4 regions of the Terrisporobacter glycolicus ATCC 14880 genome follow, and region 4 is predicted to be linked to each of the others. Evidence: a T-box and tRNA genes for the amino acid it is inferred to sense, from the RefSeq annotation. Region 4 holds a T-box; the other regions hold tRNA genes.
What was found. A T-box is a leader RNA that pairs with one kind of tRNA and senses whether it is charged. The one in region 4 lies ahead of alaS (alanine--tRNA ligase), so its partner is inferred to be a tRNA-Ala.
Positions count from the first base shown of each region.

Region 1: it encodes a tRNA-Ala, which carries the amino acid that the T-box ahead of alaS (alanine--tRNA ligase) is inferred to sense. The anticodon was not compared.
Region 2: it encodes a tRNA-Ala, which carries the amino acid that the T-box ahead of alaS (alanine--tRNA ligase) is inferred to sense. The anticodon was not compared.
Region 3: it encodes a tRNA-Ala, which carries the amino acid that the T-box ahead of alaS (alanine--tRNA ligase) is inferred to sense. The anticodon was not compared.

Region 1 is NZ_CP117523.1:3,942,298-3,946,609, reverse strand. Features, by position in the region: gene nrdG (anaerobic ribonucleoside-triphosphate reductase activating protein) at 1-473, shown strand, start outside; rRNA gene TEGL_RS19205 (16S ribosomal RNA) at 1,001-2,505, shown strand; tRNA gene TEGL_RS19200 (tRNA-Ala) at 2,582-2,657, shown strand; rRNA gene TEGL_RS19195 (23S ribosomal RNA) at 2,801-4,312, shown strand, end outside.
Region 2 is NZ_CP117523.1:900,015-904,326, reverse strand. Features, by position in the region: rRNA gene TEGL_RS04535 (23S ribosomal RNA) at 1-2,349, opposite strand, end outside; tRNA gene TEGL_RS04530 (tRNA-Ala) at 2,565-2,640, opposite strand; rRNA gene TEGL_RS04525 (16S ribosomal RNA) at 2,735-4,239, opposite strand.
Region 3 is NZ_CP117523.1:3,820,341-3,824,652, forward strand. Features, by position in the region: rRNA gene TEGL_RS18560 (23S ribosomal RNA) at 1-1,881, opposite strand, end outside; tRNA gene TEGL_RS18565 (tRNA-Ala) at 2,082-2,157, opposite strand; rRNA gene TEGL_RS18570 (16S ribosomal RNA) at 2,270-3,774, opposite strand.
Region 4 is NZ_CP117523.1:2,805,345-2,809,656, reverse strand. Features, by position in the region: gene mnmA (tRNA 2-thiouridine(34) synthase MnmA) at 1-1,051, shown strand, start outside; T-box leader at 1,117-1,334, shown strand; gene alaS (alanine--tRNA ligase) at 1,501-4,140, shown strand; gene TEGL_RS13920 (IreB family regulatory phosphoprotein) at 4,159-4,312, shown strand, end outside.

The DNA of each region.
Region 1 (4,312 bases), 1.1 Mb from region 4:
TTGTCTGGACGCAAGGTTGCATACATAATTGTTATAAATGCCATAACCCTCAAACGCATAAATTAGAAGGTGGAATTATTGTTGACACAGATTATGTTATAGATGAAGTAAAAAAACTTAAATTGCATAGGGGAATAACCTTATCAGGTGGAGAACCGTTTCTACAACCAAAGGCATTATCATTAATTGCAAAATTAGCACAGTTAGAGAATTTAGATGTGTGGTGTTATACTGGTTTTGAATTTGAATACTTAATAAACAAAGAGAATCCTTTATATATGCAGAACAAAACTTTATTACAATATATAGACGTATTAATAGATGGAAAATTTGTATATGAAAAAAAAGACATAGGATTAAAATTTAGAGGATCATCAAATCAAAGGATAATCGATGTTAAAAGTAGCTTGGAAGCAAATGAAGTGATATTAAAAGATGAATATGTAGAGAAAAGTCTGCATATGGTAAAATAGTTTTTTAGGAAGATGATATGATTTATTGTCTTCCTAAATTTTGTTTTAAAAATATATAAATGAAAATATGTGAATAATTATAGTATATATGTGGATAAAATATGATGGACTTGTTTTAAAGTTTGAAATTTAAATGCATATAAAAATGTGGAAATGTGGATAAAAATACATGTTAAAATTAATCAAAAAAAATATTAAAAAAAGTGTTGACGATGAAAATTAAACCTGGTATAGTTATACTTGTCCTTAAGACGAGGGCAAAGAAACAACAAAACTTTTAAAAAAGTTATTGACAAAAAACATCTTTAAATGATAAAGTAATACTTGTCAAAAAGATAACAAATCAATAAAATAAAAGTGTTGACAAAAGAAATTAACTTTGATAAACTTAAGAAGTTAAAATGAAAGAACTTTGAAAATTAAACAGTAGGTTAACAATAAATTAATTCTTTAAAGAATTAAACTGAAACAACGAACAAACCAAGCCAGATATTCAGATAATGATTAGTCTGAGCAATGGACAACTTTTTTATGAGAGTTTGATCCTGGCTCAGGATGAACGCTGGCGGCGTGCCTAACACATGCAAGTCGAGCGATTCACTTCGGTGAAGAGCGGCGGACGGGTGAGTAACGCGTGGGTAACCTGCCTCATACACATGGATAACATACCGAAAGGTATGCTAATACAGGATAACATAAGAGATTCACATGTATCTCTTATCAAAGCTCCGGCGGTATGAGATGGACCCGCGTCTGATTAGCTAGTTGGTAAGGTAACGGCTTACCAAGGCGACGATCAGTAGCCGACCTGAGAGGGTGATCGGCCACATTGGAACTGAGACACGGTCCAAACTCCTACGGGAGGCAGCAGTGGGGAATATTGCACAATGGGCGAAAGCCTGATGCAGCAACGCCGCGTGAGTGATGAAGGCCTTCGGGTCGTAAAACTCTGTCCTCAAGGAAGATAATGACGGTACTTGAGGAGGAAGCCCCGGCTAACTACGTGCCAGCAGCCGCGGTAATACGTAGGGGGCTAGCGTTATCCGGATTTACTGGGCGTAAAGGGTGCGTAGGTGGTTTCTTAAGTCAGGAGTGAAAGGCTACGGCTCAACCGTAGTAAGCTCTTGAAACTGGGAGACTTGAGTGCAGGAGAGGAAAGTGGAATTCCTAGTGTAGCGGTGAAATGCGTAGATATTAGGAGGAACACCAGTAGCGAAGGCGGCTTTCTGGACTGTAACTGACACTGAGGCACGAAAGCGTGGGGAGCGAACAGGATTAGATACCCTGGTAGTCCACGCCGTAAACGATGAGTACTAGGTGTCGGGGGTTACCCCCCTCGGTGCCGCAGCTAACGCATTAAGTACTCCGCCTGGGGAGTACGCTCGCAAGAGTGAAACTCAAAGGAATTGACGGGGACCCGCACAAGTAGCGGAGCATGTGGTTTAATTCGAAGCAACGCGAAGAACCTTACCTAAGCTTGACATCCTTTTGACCGATGCCTAATCGCATTTTTCCCTTCGGGGACAGAAGTGACAGGTGGTGCATGGTTGTCGTCAGCTCGTGTCGTGAGATGTTGGGTTAAGTCCCGCAACGAGCGCAACCCTTGCCTTTAGTTGCCAGCATTAAGTTGGGCACTCTAGAGGGACTGCCAGGGATAACCTGGAGGAAGGTGGGGATGACGTCAAATCATCATGCCCCTTATGCTTAGGGCTACACACGTGCTACAATGGGTGGTACAGAGGGCAGCCAAGTCGTGAGGCCGAGCTAATCCCTTAAAGCCATTCTCAGTTCGGATTGTAGGCTGAAACTCGCCTACATGAAGCTGGAGTTACTAGTAATCGCAGATCAGAATGCTGCGGTGAATGCGTTCCCGGGTCTTGTACACACCGCCCGTCACACCACGGAAGTTGGGGGCGCCCGAAGCCACTTAGCTAACCCTTTTGGGAAGCGAGTGTCGAAGGTGAAATCAATAACTGGGGTGAAGTCGTAACAAGGTAGCCGTATCGGAAGGTGCGGCTGGATCACCTCCTTTCTAGGGAGAATTAACCTACTGTTTAATTTTGAGGGTTCTTTATGAAAACTCAAGATATGTTGAAAAAAATCGACATGGGGGTGTAGCTCAGCTGGGAGAGCACTTGCCTTGCACGCAAGGGGTCAGGAGTTCGATCCTCCTCATCTCCACCATTAGTACTTATTTAATAAGTGCTTTAGTACTTTGAAAACTGCATAACATTTAGTGATATGACATTATAAAAGAAGAAGATAAACTTCTTAAAAAATATATCATATAAAGAAGATAACTTTTAAAAATATCAAATTTAATAACTGGTCAAGTTATTAAGGGTGTAGGGCGAATGCCTTGGCACTAGGAGCCGATGAAGGACGCGATAAGCTGCGATAAGCTTGGGGGAGTTGCACGTAAACTGTGATCCCAAGATTTCCGAATGAGGAAACTCACTTAGAGTAATGTCTAAGTATCGTATAGTGAATACATAGCTATGCGAGGGGAACCCGGGGAACTGAAACATCTAAGTACCCGGAGGAAGAGAAAGAAATTCGATTCCGTAAGTAGCGGCGAGCGAACGCGGAACAGGCCAAACCAGTGAAGTTTTCTTCACTGGGGTTGCGGACATATCATAACGGAGAGGCTATTGTAGACGAAGAGAGTTGGAAAGCTCCGCTATAAAGTGTAAAAGCCACGTAGTCAAAACAAGAAGACTTCAGATATGATCCAGAGTACCACGGGACACGTGAAACCCTGTGGGAAGCAGGAGGGACCATCCTCCAAGCCTAAATACTACCTAGTGACCGATAGCGTATAGTACCGTGAGGGAAAGGTGAAAAGAACCCCGGGAGGGGAGTGAAAGAGAACCTGAAACCCTACACTTACAAGCTGTAGGAGCACATTATTTGTGTGACTGCGTACTTTTTGTAGAACGGGCCAACGAGTTACGTTACCTAGCAAGGTTAAGCACTTAAGGTGTGGAGCCGCAGCGAAAGCGAGTCTTAACTGGGCGTATAGTTAGTTGACGTAGACCCGAAACCGGGCGACCTATCCATGGGCAGGTTGAAGCGAAAGTAAAATTTCGTGGAGGACCGAACCCACGAGCGTTGAAAAGCTCGGGGATGACCTGTGGATAGCGGTGAAATTCCAATCGAGCCCGGAGATAGCTGGTTCTCTCCGAAATAGCTTTAGGGCTAGCCTCAAGATTTAGAGAAACGGGGGTAGAGCACTGAATGTCCTAGGGGGTATTGCACTTACCGAAGACTATCAAACTCCGAATACCGTATTCTTATGCTTGGGAGTCAGACTGTGGGTGATAAGATTCATAGTCAAAAGGGCAACAGCCCAGATCGTCAGCTAAGGTCCCTAAATGTACGTTAAGTGGTAAAGGATGTGGGATTGCACAGACAACCAGGATGTTGGCTTAGAAGCAGCCACTCATTTAAAGAGTGCGTAATAGCTCACTGGTCGAGTGATCCTGCGCCGAAAATTTCCGGGGCTAAAACGTACTACCGAAGCTACGGCATCATTTATGATGGGTAGGAGAGCTTTCTATATGGATTGAAGCATTACCGTAAGGAGATGTGGACTGTATAGAAGTGAGAATGTTGGCATGAGTAGCGAGATGTGGGTGAGAATCCCACAGGCCGTAAACCCAAGGTTTCCAGGGGAAGGTTCGTCCGCCCTGGGTTAGTCAGGACCTAAGCCGAGGCCGAAAGGCGTAGGTGATGGACAACAGGTTGATATTCCTGTACCACCAATAACCGTTTGAGAAATGGGATGACACAGTAGGATAAGCTAACCGCACTGTTGGTTATGTGCGGGCAAGTATTGA
Region 2 (4,312 bases), 1.9 Mb from region 4:
AAGCTCTCTTCTGCCTTTACACTCTACGTACGATTTCCGACCGTACTGAGAGAACCTTTGAGCGCCTCCGTTACTCTTTAGGAGGCGACCGCCCCAGTCAAACTGTCCACCTGACAGTGTCCCACTACCTGATTCAAGGCAGCTGGTTAGAATCCCAGTACTACAAGGGTGGTATCCCAAGGATGGCTCCACACAGACTGACGTCCATGCTTCATAGCCTCCCACCTATCCTGTACATGTAGCACCGAGACTCAATGTCAAGCTACAGTAAAGCTCCATGGGGTCTTTCCGTCCTGTCGCAGGTAACCGGCATCTTCACCGGTATTACAATTTCACCCAGTCTGTTGTTGAGACAGTGCCCAAATCGTTACGCCTTTCGTGCGGGTCGGAACTTACCCGACAAGGAATTTCGCTACCTTAGGACCGTTATAGTTACGGCCGCCGTTTACTGGGGCTTAAGTTCACTGCTTCGGTTACCCTAACAGATCCCCTTAACCTTCCAGCACCGGGCAGGCGTCAGCTCCTATACATCGTCTTGCGACTTAGCAGAAACCTATGTTTTTGGTAAACAGTCGCTTGGGCCTATTCTCTGCGGCCATGTTTCCATGGCACCCCTTCTCCCTAAGTTACGGGGTCATTTTGCCGAGTTCCTTAACAACAGTTCTCTGGCTGGCCTTAGGATACTCTCCTCACCCACCTGTGTCGGTTTGCGGTACAGGCACCTTTAACCTCGATAGAGACTTTTCTCGACAGTGTGAAATCAGCTACTTCGCTACTAAATTTCGCTCCGCATCGTACTCCAGCATTATTCAGGCGGATTTGCCTACCTGAACTGCCTCAATACTTGCCCGCACATAACCAACAGTGCGGTTAGCTTATCCTACTGTGTCATCCCATTTCTCAAACGGTTATTGGTGGTACAGGAATATCAACCTGTTGTCCATCACCTACGCCTTTCGGCCTCGGCTTAGGTCCTGACTAACCCAGGGCGGACGAACCTTCCCCTGGAAACCTTGGGTTTACGGCCTGTGGGATTCTCACCCACATCTCGCTACTCATGCCAACATTCTCACTTCTATACAGTCCACATCTCCTTACGGTAATGCTTCAATCCATATAGAAAGCTCTCCTACCCATCATAAATGATGCCGTAGCTTCGGTAGTACGTTTTAGCCCCGGAAATTTTCGGCGCAGGATCACTCGACCAGTGAGCTATTACGCACTCTTTAAATGAGTGGCTGCTTCTAAGCCAACATCCTGGTTGTCTGTGCAATCCCACATCCTTTACCACTTAACGTACATTTAGGGACCTTAGCTGACGATCTGGGCTGTTGCCCTTTTGACTATGAATCTTATCACCCACAGTCTGACTCCCAAGCATAAGAATACGGTATTCGGAGTTTGATAGTCTTCGGTAAGTGCAATACCCCCTAGGACATTCAGTGCTCTACCCCCGTTTCTCTAAATCTTGAGGCTAGCCCTAAAGCTATTTCGGAGAGAACCAGCTATCTCCGGGCTCGATTGGAATTTCACCGCTATCCACAGGTCATCCCCGAGCTTTTCAACGCTCGTGGGTTCGGTCCTCCACGAAATTTTACTTTCGCTTCAACCTGCCCATGGATAGGTCGCCCGGTTTCGGGTCTACGTCAACTAACTATACGCCCAGTTAAGACTCGCTTTCGCTGCGGCTCCACACCTTAAGTGCTTAACCTTGCTAGGTAACGTAACTCGTTGGCCCGTTCTACAAAAAGTACGCAGTCACACAAATAATGTGCTCCTACAGCTTGTAAGTGTAGGGTTTCAGGTTCTCTTTCACTCCCCTCCCGGGGTTCTTTTCACCTTTCCCTCACGGTACTATACGCTATCGGTCACTAGGTAGTATTTAGGCTTGGAGGATGGTCCCTCCTGCTTCCCACAGGGTTTCACGTGTCCCGTGGTACTCTGGATCATATCTGAAGTCTTCTTGTTTTGACTACGTGGCTTTTACACTTTATAGCGGAGCTTTCCAACTCTCTTCGTCTACAATAGCCTCTTCGTTATGATATGTCCGCAACCCCAGTGAAGAAAACTTCACTGGTTTGGCCTGTTCCGCGTTCGCTCGCCGCTACTTACGGAATCGAATTTCTTTCTCTTCCTCCGGGTACTTAGATGTTTCAGTTCCCCGGGTTCCCCTCGCATAGCTATGTATTCACTATACGATACTTAGACATTACTCTAAGTGAGTTTCCTCATTCGGAAATCTTGGGATCACAGTTTACGTGCAACTCCCCCAAGCTTATCGCAGCTTATCGCGTCCTTCATCGGCTCCTAGTGCCAAGGCATTCGCCCTACACCCTTAATAACTTGACCAGTTATTAAAAATTAGCGCCAAAGTCTTTGTCTTCATATACATTCAGACAAATCCCTTTGCTTAAAGTTGATATTTTTAAAAGTTATCTTCTTCTTTATATAATGTCATATCACTAAATGTTATGCAGTTTTCAAAGTACTATTTTTATTTTTAGCCATTTTTTAAAATTTTTTTATATAATTTTTCCCTTATAATATAAAATGACACAAAAATATGGTGGAGATGAGGAGGATCGAACTCCTGACCCCTTGCGTGCAAGGCAAGTGCTCTCCCAGCTGAGCTACACCCCCATGTAAAGATACATTAGTGATTAAAAACCGCTAATGTATTTATATGAGAAAGTAAAAAACTCTCAAAATTAAACAGTAGGTTAATTCTCCCTAGAAAGGAGGTGATCCAGCCGCACCTTCCGATACGGCTACCTTGTTACGACTTCACCCCAGTTATTGATTTCACCTTCGACACTCGCTTCCCAAAAGGGTTAGCTAAGTGGCTTCGGGCGCCCCCAACTTCCGTGGTGTGACGGGCGGTGTGTACAAGACCCGGGAACGCATTCACCGCAGCATTCTGATCTGCGATTACTAGTAACTCCAGCTTCATGTAGGCGAGTTTCAGCCTACAATCCGAACTGAGAATGGCTTTAAGGGATTAGCTCGGCCTCACGACTTGGCTGCCCTCTGTACCACCCATTGTAGCACGTGTGTAGCCCTAAGCATAAGGGGCATGATGATTTGACGTCATCCCCACCTTCCTCCAGGTTATCCCTGGCAGTCCCTCTAGAGTGCCCAACTTAATGCTGGCAACTAAAGGCAAGGGTTGCGCTCGTTGCGGGACTTAACCCAACATCTCACGACACGAGCTGACGACAACCATGCACCACCTGTCACTTCTGTCCCCGAAGGGAAAAATGCGATTAGGCATCGGTCAAAAGGATGTCAAGCTTAGGTAAGGTTCTTCGCGTTGCTTCGAATTAAACCACATGCTCCGCTACTTGTGCGGGTCCCCGTCAATTCCTTTGAGTTTCACTCTTGCGAGCGTACTCCCCAGGCGGAGTACTTAATGCGTTAGCTGCGGCACCGAGGGGGGTAACCCCCGACACCTAGTACTCATCGTTTACGGCGTGGACTACCAGGGTATCTAATCCTGTTCGCTCCCCACGCTTTCGTGCCTCAGTGTCAGTTACAGTCCAGAAAGCCGCCTTCGCTACTGGTGTTCCTCCTAATATCTACGCATTTCACCGCTACACTAGGAATTCCACTTTCCTCTCCTGCACTCAAGTCTCCCAGTTTCAAGAGCTTACTACGGTTGAGCCGTAGCCTTTCACTCCTGACTTAAGAAACCACCTACGCACCCTTTACGCCCAGTAAATCCGGATAACGCTAGCCCCCTACGTATTACCGCGGCTGCTGGCACGTAGTTAGCCGGGGCTTCCTCCTCAAGTACCGTCATTATCTTCCTTGAGGACAGAGTTTTACGACCCGAAGGCCTTCATCACTCACGCGGCGTTGCTGCATCAGGCTTTCGCCCATTGTGCAATATTCCCCACTGCTGCCTCCCGTAGGAGTTTGGACCGTGTCTCAGTTCCAATGTGGCCGATCACCCTCTCAGGTCGGCTACTGATCGTCGCCTTGGTAAGCCGTTACCTTACCAACTAGCTAATCAGACGCGGGTCCATCTCATACCGCCGGAGCTTTGATAAGAAATACATGTGAATCTCTTATATTATCCTGTATTAGCATACCTTTCGGTATGTTATCCATGTGTATGAGGCAGGTTACCCACGCGTTACTCACCCGTCCGCCGCTCTTCACCGAAGTGAATCGCTCGACTTGCATGTGTTAGGCACGCCGCCAGCGTTCATCCTGAGCCAGGATCAAACTCTCATAAAAAAGTTGTCCATCGCTCAGACTAATCATTATCTGAATATCTGGCTTGGTTTGTTTGTTGTTTCAGTTTAATTCT
Region 3 (4,312 bases), 1.0 Mb from region 4:
TTCGGTTACCCTAACAGATCCCCTTAACCTTCCAGCACCGGGCAGGCGTCAGCTCCTATACATCGTCTTGCGACTTAGCAGAAACCTATGTTTTTGGTAAACAGTCGCTTGGGCCTATTCTCTGCGGCCATGTTTCCATGGCACCCCTTCTCCCTAAGTTACGGGGTCATTTTGCCGAGTTCCTTAACAACAGTTCTCTGGCTGGCCTTAGGATACTCTCCTCACCCACCTGTGTCGGTTTGCGGTACAGGCACCTTTAACCTCGATAGAGACTTTTCTCGACAGTGTGAAATCAGCTACTTCGCTACTAAATTTCGCTCCGCATCGTACTCCAGCATTATTCAGGCGGATTTGCCTACCTGAACTGCCTCAATACTTGCCCGCACATAACCAACAGTGCGGTTAGCTTATCCTACTGTGTCATCCCATTTCTCAAACGGTTATTGGTGGTACAGGAATATCAACCTGTTGTCCATCACCTACGCCTTTCGGCCTCGGCTTAGGTCCTGACTAACCCAGGGCGGACGAACCTTCCCCTGGAAACCTTGGGTTTACGGCCTGTGGGATTCTCACCCACATCTCGCTACTCATGCCAACATTCTCACTTCTATACAGTCCACATCTCCTTACGGTAATGCTTCAATCCATATAGAAAGCTCTCCTACCCATCATAAATGATGCCGTAGCTTCGGTAGTACGTTTTAGCCCCGGAAATTTTCGGCGCAGGATCACTCGACCAGTGAGCTATTACGCACTCTTTAAATGAGTGGCTGCTTCTAAGCCAACATCCTGGTTGTCTGTGCAATCCCACATCCTTTACCACTTAACGTACATTTAGGGACCTTAGCTGACGATCTGGGCTGTTGCCCTTTTGACTATGAATCTTATCACCCACAGTCTGACTCCCAAGCATAAGAATACGGTATTCGGAGTTTGATAGTCTTCGGTAAGTGCAATACCCCCTAGGACATTCAGTGCTCTACCCCCGTTTCTCTAAATCTTGAGGCTAGCCCTAAAGCTATTTCGGAGAGAACCAGCTATCTCCGGGCTCGATTGGAATTTCACCGCTATCCACAGGTCATCCCCGAGCTTTTCAACGCTCGTGGGTTCGGTCCTCCACGAAATTTTACTTTCGCTTCAACCTGCCCATGGATAGGTCGCCCGGTTTCGGGTCTACGTCAACTAACTATACGCCCAGTTAAGACTCGCTTTCGCTGCGGCTCCACACCTTAAGTGCTTAACCTTGCTAGGTAACGTAACTCGTTGGCCCGTTCTACAAAAAGTACGCAGTCACACAAATAATGTGCTCCTACAGCTTGTAAGTGTAGGGTTTCAGGTTCTCTTTCACTCCCCTCCCGGGGTTCTTTTCACCTTTCCCTCACGGTACTATACGCTATCGGTCACTAGGTAGTATTTAGGCTTGGAGGATGGTCCCTCCTGCTTCCCACAGGGTTTCACGTGTCCCGTGGTACTCTGGATCATATCTGAAGTCTTCTTGTTTTGACTACGTGGCTTTTACACTTTATAGCGGAGCTTTCCAACTCTCTTCGTCTACAATAGCCTCTTCGTTATGATATGTCCGCAACCCCAGTGAAGAAAACTTCACTGGTTTGGCCTGTTCCGCGTTCGCTCGCCGCTACTTACGGAATCGAATTTCTTTCTCTTCCTCCGGGTACTTAGATGTTTCAGTTCCCCGGGTTCCCCTCGCATAGCTATGTATTCACTATACGATACTTAGACATTACTCTAAGTGAGTTTCCTCATTCGGAAATCTTGGGATCACAGTTTACGTGCAACTCCCCCAAGCTTATCGCAGCTTATCGCGTCCTTCATCGGCTCCTAGTGCCAAGGCATTCGCCCTACACCCTTAATAACTTGACCAGTTATTAAAAATTAGCGCCAAAGTCTTTGTCTTCATATACATTCAGACAAATCCCTTTGCTTAAAGTTGATATTTTTAAAAGTTATCTTCTTTATATGATATATTTTTTAAGAAGTTTATCTTCTTCTTTATATAATGTCATATCACTAAATGTTATGCAGTTTTCAAAGTACTAAAGCACTTATTAAATAAGTACTAATGGTGGAGATGAGGAGGATCGAACTCCTGACCCCTTGCGTGCAAGGCAAGTGCTCTCCCAGCTGAGCTACACCCCCATATGCTTTTTCAACAAAATATATTATAATCACTTTGTCGAATGTTGTCAATATTATTTTTTAAGAGTTTTAAAGAACCCTCAAAATTAAACAGTAGGTTAATTCTCCCTAGAAAGGAGGTGATCCAGCCGCACCTTCCGATACGGCTACCTTGTTACGACTTCACCCCAGTTATTGATTTCACCTTCGACACTCGCTTCCCAAAAGGGTTAGCTAAGTGGCTTCGGGCGCCCCCAACTTCCGTGGTGTGACGGGCGGTGTGTACAAGACCCGGGAACGCATTCACCGCAGCATTCTGATCTGCGATTACTAGTAACTCCAGCTTCATGTAGGCGAGTTTCAGCCTACAATCCGAACTGAGAATGGCTTTAAGGGATTAGCTCGGCCTCACGACTTGGCTGCCCTCTGTACCACCCATTGTAGCACGTGTGTAGCCCTAAGCATAAGGGGCATGATGATTTGACGTCATCCCCACCTTCCTCCAGGTTATCCCTGGCAGTCCCTCTAGAGTGCCCAACTTAATGCTGGCAACTAAAGGCAAGGGTTGCGCTCGTTGCGGGACTTAACCCAACATCTCACGACACGAGCTGACGACAACCATGCACCACCTGTCACTTCTGTCCCCGAAGGGAAAAATGCGATTAGGCATCGGTCAAAAGGATGTCAAGCTTAGGTAAGGTTCTTCGCGTTGCTTCGAATTAAACCACATGCTCCGCTACTTGTGCGGGTCCCCGTCAATTCCTTTGAGTTTCACTCTTGCGAGCGTACTCCCCAGGCGGAGTACTTAATGCGTTAGCTGCGGCACCGAGGGGGGTAACCCCCGACACCTAGTACTCATCGTTTACGGCGTGGACTACCAGGGTATCTAATCCTGTTCGCTCCCCACGCTTTCGTGCCTCAGTGTCAGTTACAGTCCAGAAAGCCGCCTTCGCTACTGGTGTTCCTCCTAATATCTACGCATTTCACCGCTACACTAGGAATTCCACTTTCCTCTCCTGCACTCAAGTCTCCCAGTTTCAAGAGCTTACTACGGTTGAGCCGTAGCCTTTCACTCCTGACTTAAGAAACCACCTACGCACCCTTTACGCCCAGTAAATCCGGATAACGCTAGCCCCCTACGTATTACCGCGGCTGCTGGCACGTAGTTAGCCGGGGCTTCCTCCTCAAGTACCGTCATTATCTTCCTTGAGGACAGAGTTTTACGACCCGAAGGCCTTCATCACTCACGCGGCGTTGCTGCATCAGGCTTTCGCCCATTGTGCAATATTCCCCACTGCTGCCTCCCGTAGGAGTTTGGACCGTGTCTCAGTTCCAATGTGGCCGATCACCCTCTCAGGTCGGCTACTGATCGTCGCCTTGGTAAGCCGTTACCTTACCAACTAGCTAATCAGACGCGGGTCCATCTCATACCGCCGGAGCTTTGATAAGAAATACATGTGAATCTCTTATATTATCCTGTATTAGCATACCTTTCGGTATGTTATCCATGTGTATGAGGCAGGTTACCCACGCGTTACTCACCCGTCCGCCGCTCTTCACCGAAGTGAATCGCTCGACTTGCATGTGTTAGGCACGCCGCCAGCGTTCATCCTGAGCCAGGATCAAACTCTCATAAAAAAGTTGTCCATCGCTCAGACTAATCATTATCTGAATATCTGGCTTGGTTTGTTTGTTGTTTCAGTTTAATTCTTAAAGAATTAATTTATTGTTAACCTACTGTTTAATTTTCAAAGTTCTTTGCTTGTTTCAGCTTTTTCATTTTATCAAAGCTGTTTTGTCTTGTCAACAACTTTTTTCAGAAGTTTTTTGTTGATGTTTTGTCCCTGTCTTAAGGACAAGTAATACTATATCATCATAATAAAATACCGTCAATACCTTTTTAAAGTTTTTTTATAAAATCATTGACGTTTTATGACTTATTATTAAATCCTATTTATTATAACATTTGATTTATAATTGAAATCATAAGGTTTTTAAATCATTTTTACAGTAATCTCCTTTCTTTAATTTAACTATATTTTTTCTTCAATTTCCTATTTTTATTATGTAATAATAGCAAAAACTTATATTCAAAGTTTATTATTTTTTAATAAGAAAATAAAAATACTACTTTGTACATATAAATTTTACATTCATAATACAACAAAGTAGTACT
Region 4 (4,312 bases):
AGATAGTTCTGTTGCTGCATACCTACTAAAAAAACAAGGATACGAAGTAATCGGCGTTACTATGAAATTATGGCAAGACGATGAAGAATATGATTTAATAGAAAATGACGGTGGATGTTGTTCGCTGGCAGCAGTAGAAGATGCAAGGGCTGTTGCAGACAAAATAGGCATACCATTTTACGTATTAAATTTTAAAGATGTATTTAAAGAAAAAGTAATAGATTATTTTATTGATGAATACTTACAAGGAAGAACACCAAACCCTTGTATAGCATGTAATAAGCATATAAAATTTGACGACTTATACAGAAGAGCCATGGCACTAGGTTGTGATTATGTTGCAACTGGTCATTATGCTAAGATTGAAAAAGACGAAGAAACTGGTAGACATTACTTAGTTAAATCAGTAACTGATAAAAAGGATCAAACTTATGCATTATATAATCTAACACAAGAGCAATTAGAGCATACGTTGCTTCCGATTGGAGATTATGAAAAAGATAGAGTAAGAGAAATTGCAAAAGAAATGGGAATGGACGTTCACAACAAACCTGATAGCCAAGAAATTTGTTTTGTAAAAGATAATGATTATGCAAACTATGTAAAAAGACATTCAAATAAACGTATTAAAGAAGGAAACTTTGTAGATACTAAAGGTAATATTTTAGGAAGACATAAAGGAATAATTTATTACACAATAGGACAAAGAAAGGGACTAGGTATTGCTTTTGGTAAACCTATGTTTGTTCTTGATATAAACCCACAAACTAATGAAGTAATCTTGGGATCAAATGACGATTTATTCAACAATGAATTAATTGCAAAGGATGTTAATCTAATAGCAGTAGATGAGATTACAGAACCAATTAGAGTAGAAGCTAAAATTAGATACTCTGCAAAACCATCACCAGCTACAGTATACAACAACGGGAAAGACTCAATAAGAATAGTATTTGACGAACCTCAAAGAGCTATTACTAAAGGTCAATCTGTTGTAATGTATCAAGGAGACAAAGTAGTTGGAGGAGGAATTATAGACAAAAGTTTATAATAGACTTGATTATAAATTGAAAATTTAGTAGAATTACTATAAGAAAATATAATTTTACAAATAATTTAAATACAATGAAAAGAAGTAGTAAAATATTTAAGGTCTTCACAGAGAAGGAGAAATGGTGAGAACTCCTAGAATAGAATATTTGAAGCAGTCTTGGAGTATCAATCTGGAAATTAAGTATAGATTGACGGTAGTTACGTTATAGCTAAGGTTTTCCGAAGATATCATGTTTATTATGATAATTAGGGTGGTACCGCGAATATACCTCGCCCCTATATAGTTTTATATAGGTGCGAGGTTTTTTAATTTATTTTGAGCAAAGTAAATCAAAAATATATTTACTAATTTAATTTTGGGTAAGATATTGTATTACTTAAATAATAGAAAAAATAGGAAATTTTATTTGTAAAGTAAAAGATATAAATTTATAGGAGGTAAAGCTAATGCAAAACTTAGGAGCTAATGAAATTAGAAAAAGATTTTTAGAGTTCTTTGAATCAAAAGGACATTATGTAGGTAAAAGTGCATCTTTAATACCAAACAATGATAAAAGTTTATTACTTATAAACTCAGGTATGGCACCACTTAAAAATTATTTCTCAGGAGTGGAAGTACCACCAAGTAAAAGAATGTCTACTTGTCAAAAATGTATAAGAACAGGTGATATAGAAAATGTTGGTAAAACTGCTAGACATGGTACTTTCTTTGAAATGATGGGTAACTTTTCATTTGGAGATTACTTTAAAACAGAAGCTATAACATGGGCATGGGAATTTATAACAGAACATCTACATATACCAGAAGATAAACTATGGGTAACTGTTTATCTAAACGATGATGAAGCTTATGATTATTGGGTTAAAGAAATTGGTGTGCCAGAAGAAAGAATGGTTAGACTTGGAAAGGATGACAACTTCTGGGAGATAGGACTTGGACCATGTGGACCTTGTTCAGAGATATACTTTGACAGAGGTGAAAAATTCGGATGTGACAATGCAGATTGTAAACCAGGATGTGATTGTGATAGATATTTAGAATTTTGGAACTTAGTTTTCACTCAATTTGATAGACAAGAAGATGGAACTTATCCAGAACTAGCTAACAAAAACATAGATACTGGTATGGGGCTTGAAAGAATGGCTTGTATAATGCAAGACGTAGATAATATATTTGAAATAGATACTATAAAATATATTATTGAAGGAATAGAAGAATTAGCAAATGTTAAATATGGAGAAGATGCTAAAAATGATGTATCTATAAGAATAATAACTGACCATATGAGAGCTATGAGTTTCTTAATAGCTGATGGTGTATTACCTTCAAATGAAGGAAGAGGATATGTTCTTAGAAGACTGCTTAGAAGAGCTGCTCGTCATGGAAAATTATTAGGAATTAAAGAAGACTTCTTATATGTACTATTTGACAGAGTTAAAAAAGTAAGTGGAGAAGCATATCCAGAATTAGTAGAAAAAGAAAGCTATGTTAAAAAAGTAATTAAGATAGAAGAAGAAAAATTCAACGAAACTTTAGACCAAGGTGTTGAAATATTAAACTCTTATATAGCTGAATTAAAAGCAAACAATGAAAAAATTTTAAGTGGGGAAAAATCATTTAAATTATACGATACTTATGGATTCCCTATGGACTTGACTCAGGAAATTCTTGAAGAACAAGATTTTGAGATAGATGAAGATGGATTCCAGAAAGAAATGGAAGCGCAAAGACAAAGAGCTAGAGCTGATAGAGGTGCTATGGAAGACGAAGGTTGGAAAGAAGATCCACTATCAACATTAGATGAAAGTATAGCTTCAACATTTGATGGATACCAAAACTTAAAGCTATGTGGTAATGTAACTGCCATAGTTAAAGGTGATGAAGTAGTAAGTACTATATGTGAAGGTGAAAAAGCTGTAGTAGTATTAAATAAAACTGCTTTCTATGCAGAAGGTGGAGGACAAGCTGGAGATATAGGAACATTAGAAAATGGAGAGACTATATTTGAAGTTGTTGATACTAAAAAAGGTGCAAACAACACTATAAAACACATAGGATTTGTTAAAAAAGGTAAAATAAGTGTAAGTGATAAATTAGAATCAAAAGTTGACAAAGAAATAAGAATGGCCTCTGCAAGAAACCATACTGCAACTCACTTATTACATGAAGCATTAAAAGAAGTTCTAGGTGATCATGTTAACCAAGCTGGTTCTTTAGTAACTCCAGAAAGATTAAGATTTGACGTAACTCACTTTGAACCAATATCAAAAGAAGAGTTAAAATTAGTAGAAGAAAAAGTTAATACTGCTATTTTAGATGCATTAGACATAAATTGTGAAATTATGAATATAAAAGATGCAAAAGAAAAAGGAGCTATGGCACTCTTTGGCGAAAAGTATGGTAATGAGGTAAGAGTTGTATCTATGGGCAACTATTCAGTAGAGCTTTGTGGAGGAACTCACCTTAACAATACTTCTCAAGTTGGATTATTTAAAATATTATCTGAAGGAGGAGTAGCAGCTGGTGTTAGGAGAATTGAAGCTATAACTGGTAAATCTGTTTATGAATATTTAACAAACAGAGATACAGTAATAAATGACATATGTGTAGCTTTAAAAACAAAAGAAGATAATTTAGTTCAAAGAGCTCATACTTTAGTAGAAGAAAATAAATCTTTAACTAAGGAATTACAAGATGCAAAAACTAAATTAAATTTACAATCAGTTGATGCTTTATTAGATTCAAAAGTTGATGTGTCTGGAGTAAGTTTACTGTGTGCTAAATTTGAAGGAATAGACATGAATTCTTTAAAAGAAACAGCAGACTCTCTAAGAGATAAAGTTGGAAGTGGAGTAGTAGTTCTTTCAAATGTAGTAGATAATAAAGTAAACTTTGTTGTTACAGCAACAAATGATGTAATAGAAAAAGGTATACACTCAGGAAATATTGTAAGAGAAGTTGCAAAAATAGCTAATGGTAAAGGTGGCGGAAGACCAAACATGGCACAAGCTGGAGCAACTGATATATCAAAAGTAGACGAAGCTTTAAGTTATGCAAGTGAGGTTATAAAAAGCCAAATTAAATAACTGAAAGGGGGAATTATTTTGGATAATAATTTCGATTATACAGTAAAATTCGAAGGAGTTACAGAAAATAAAAGTTTGAGCGTAGGAGAAACAATAAATTATGTTTATCAAGCTCTACAAGAAAAAGGATATGATCCTATCAATCAAATGATAGGATATATCCTATCTGGTG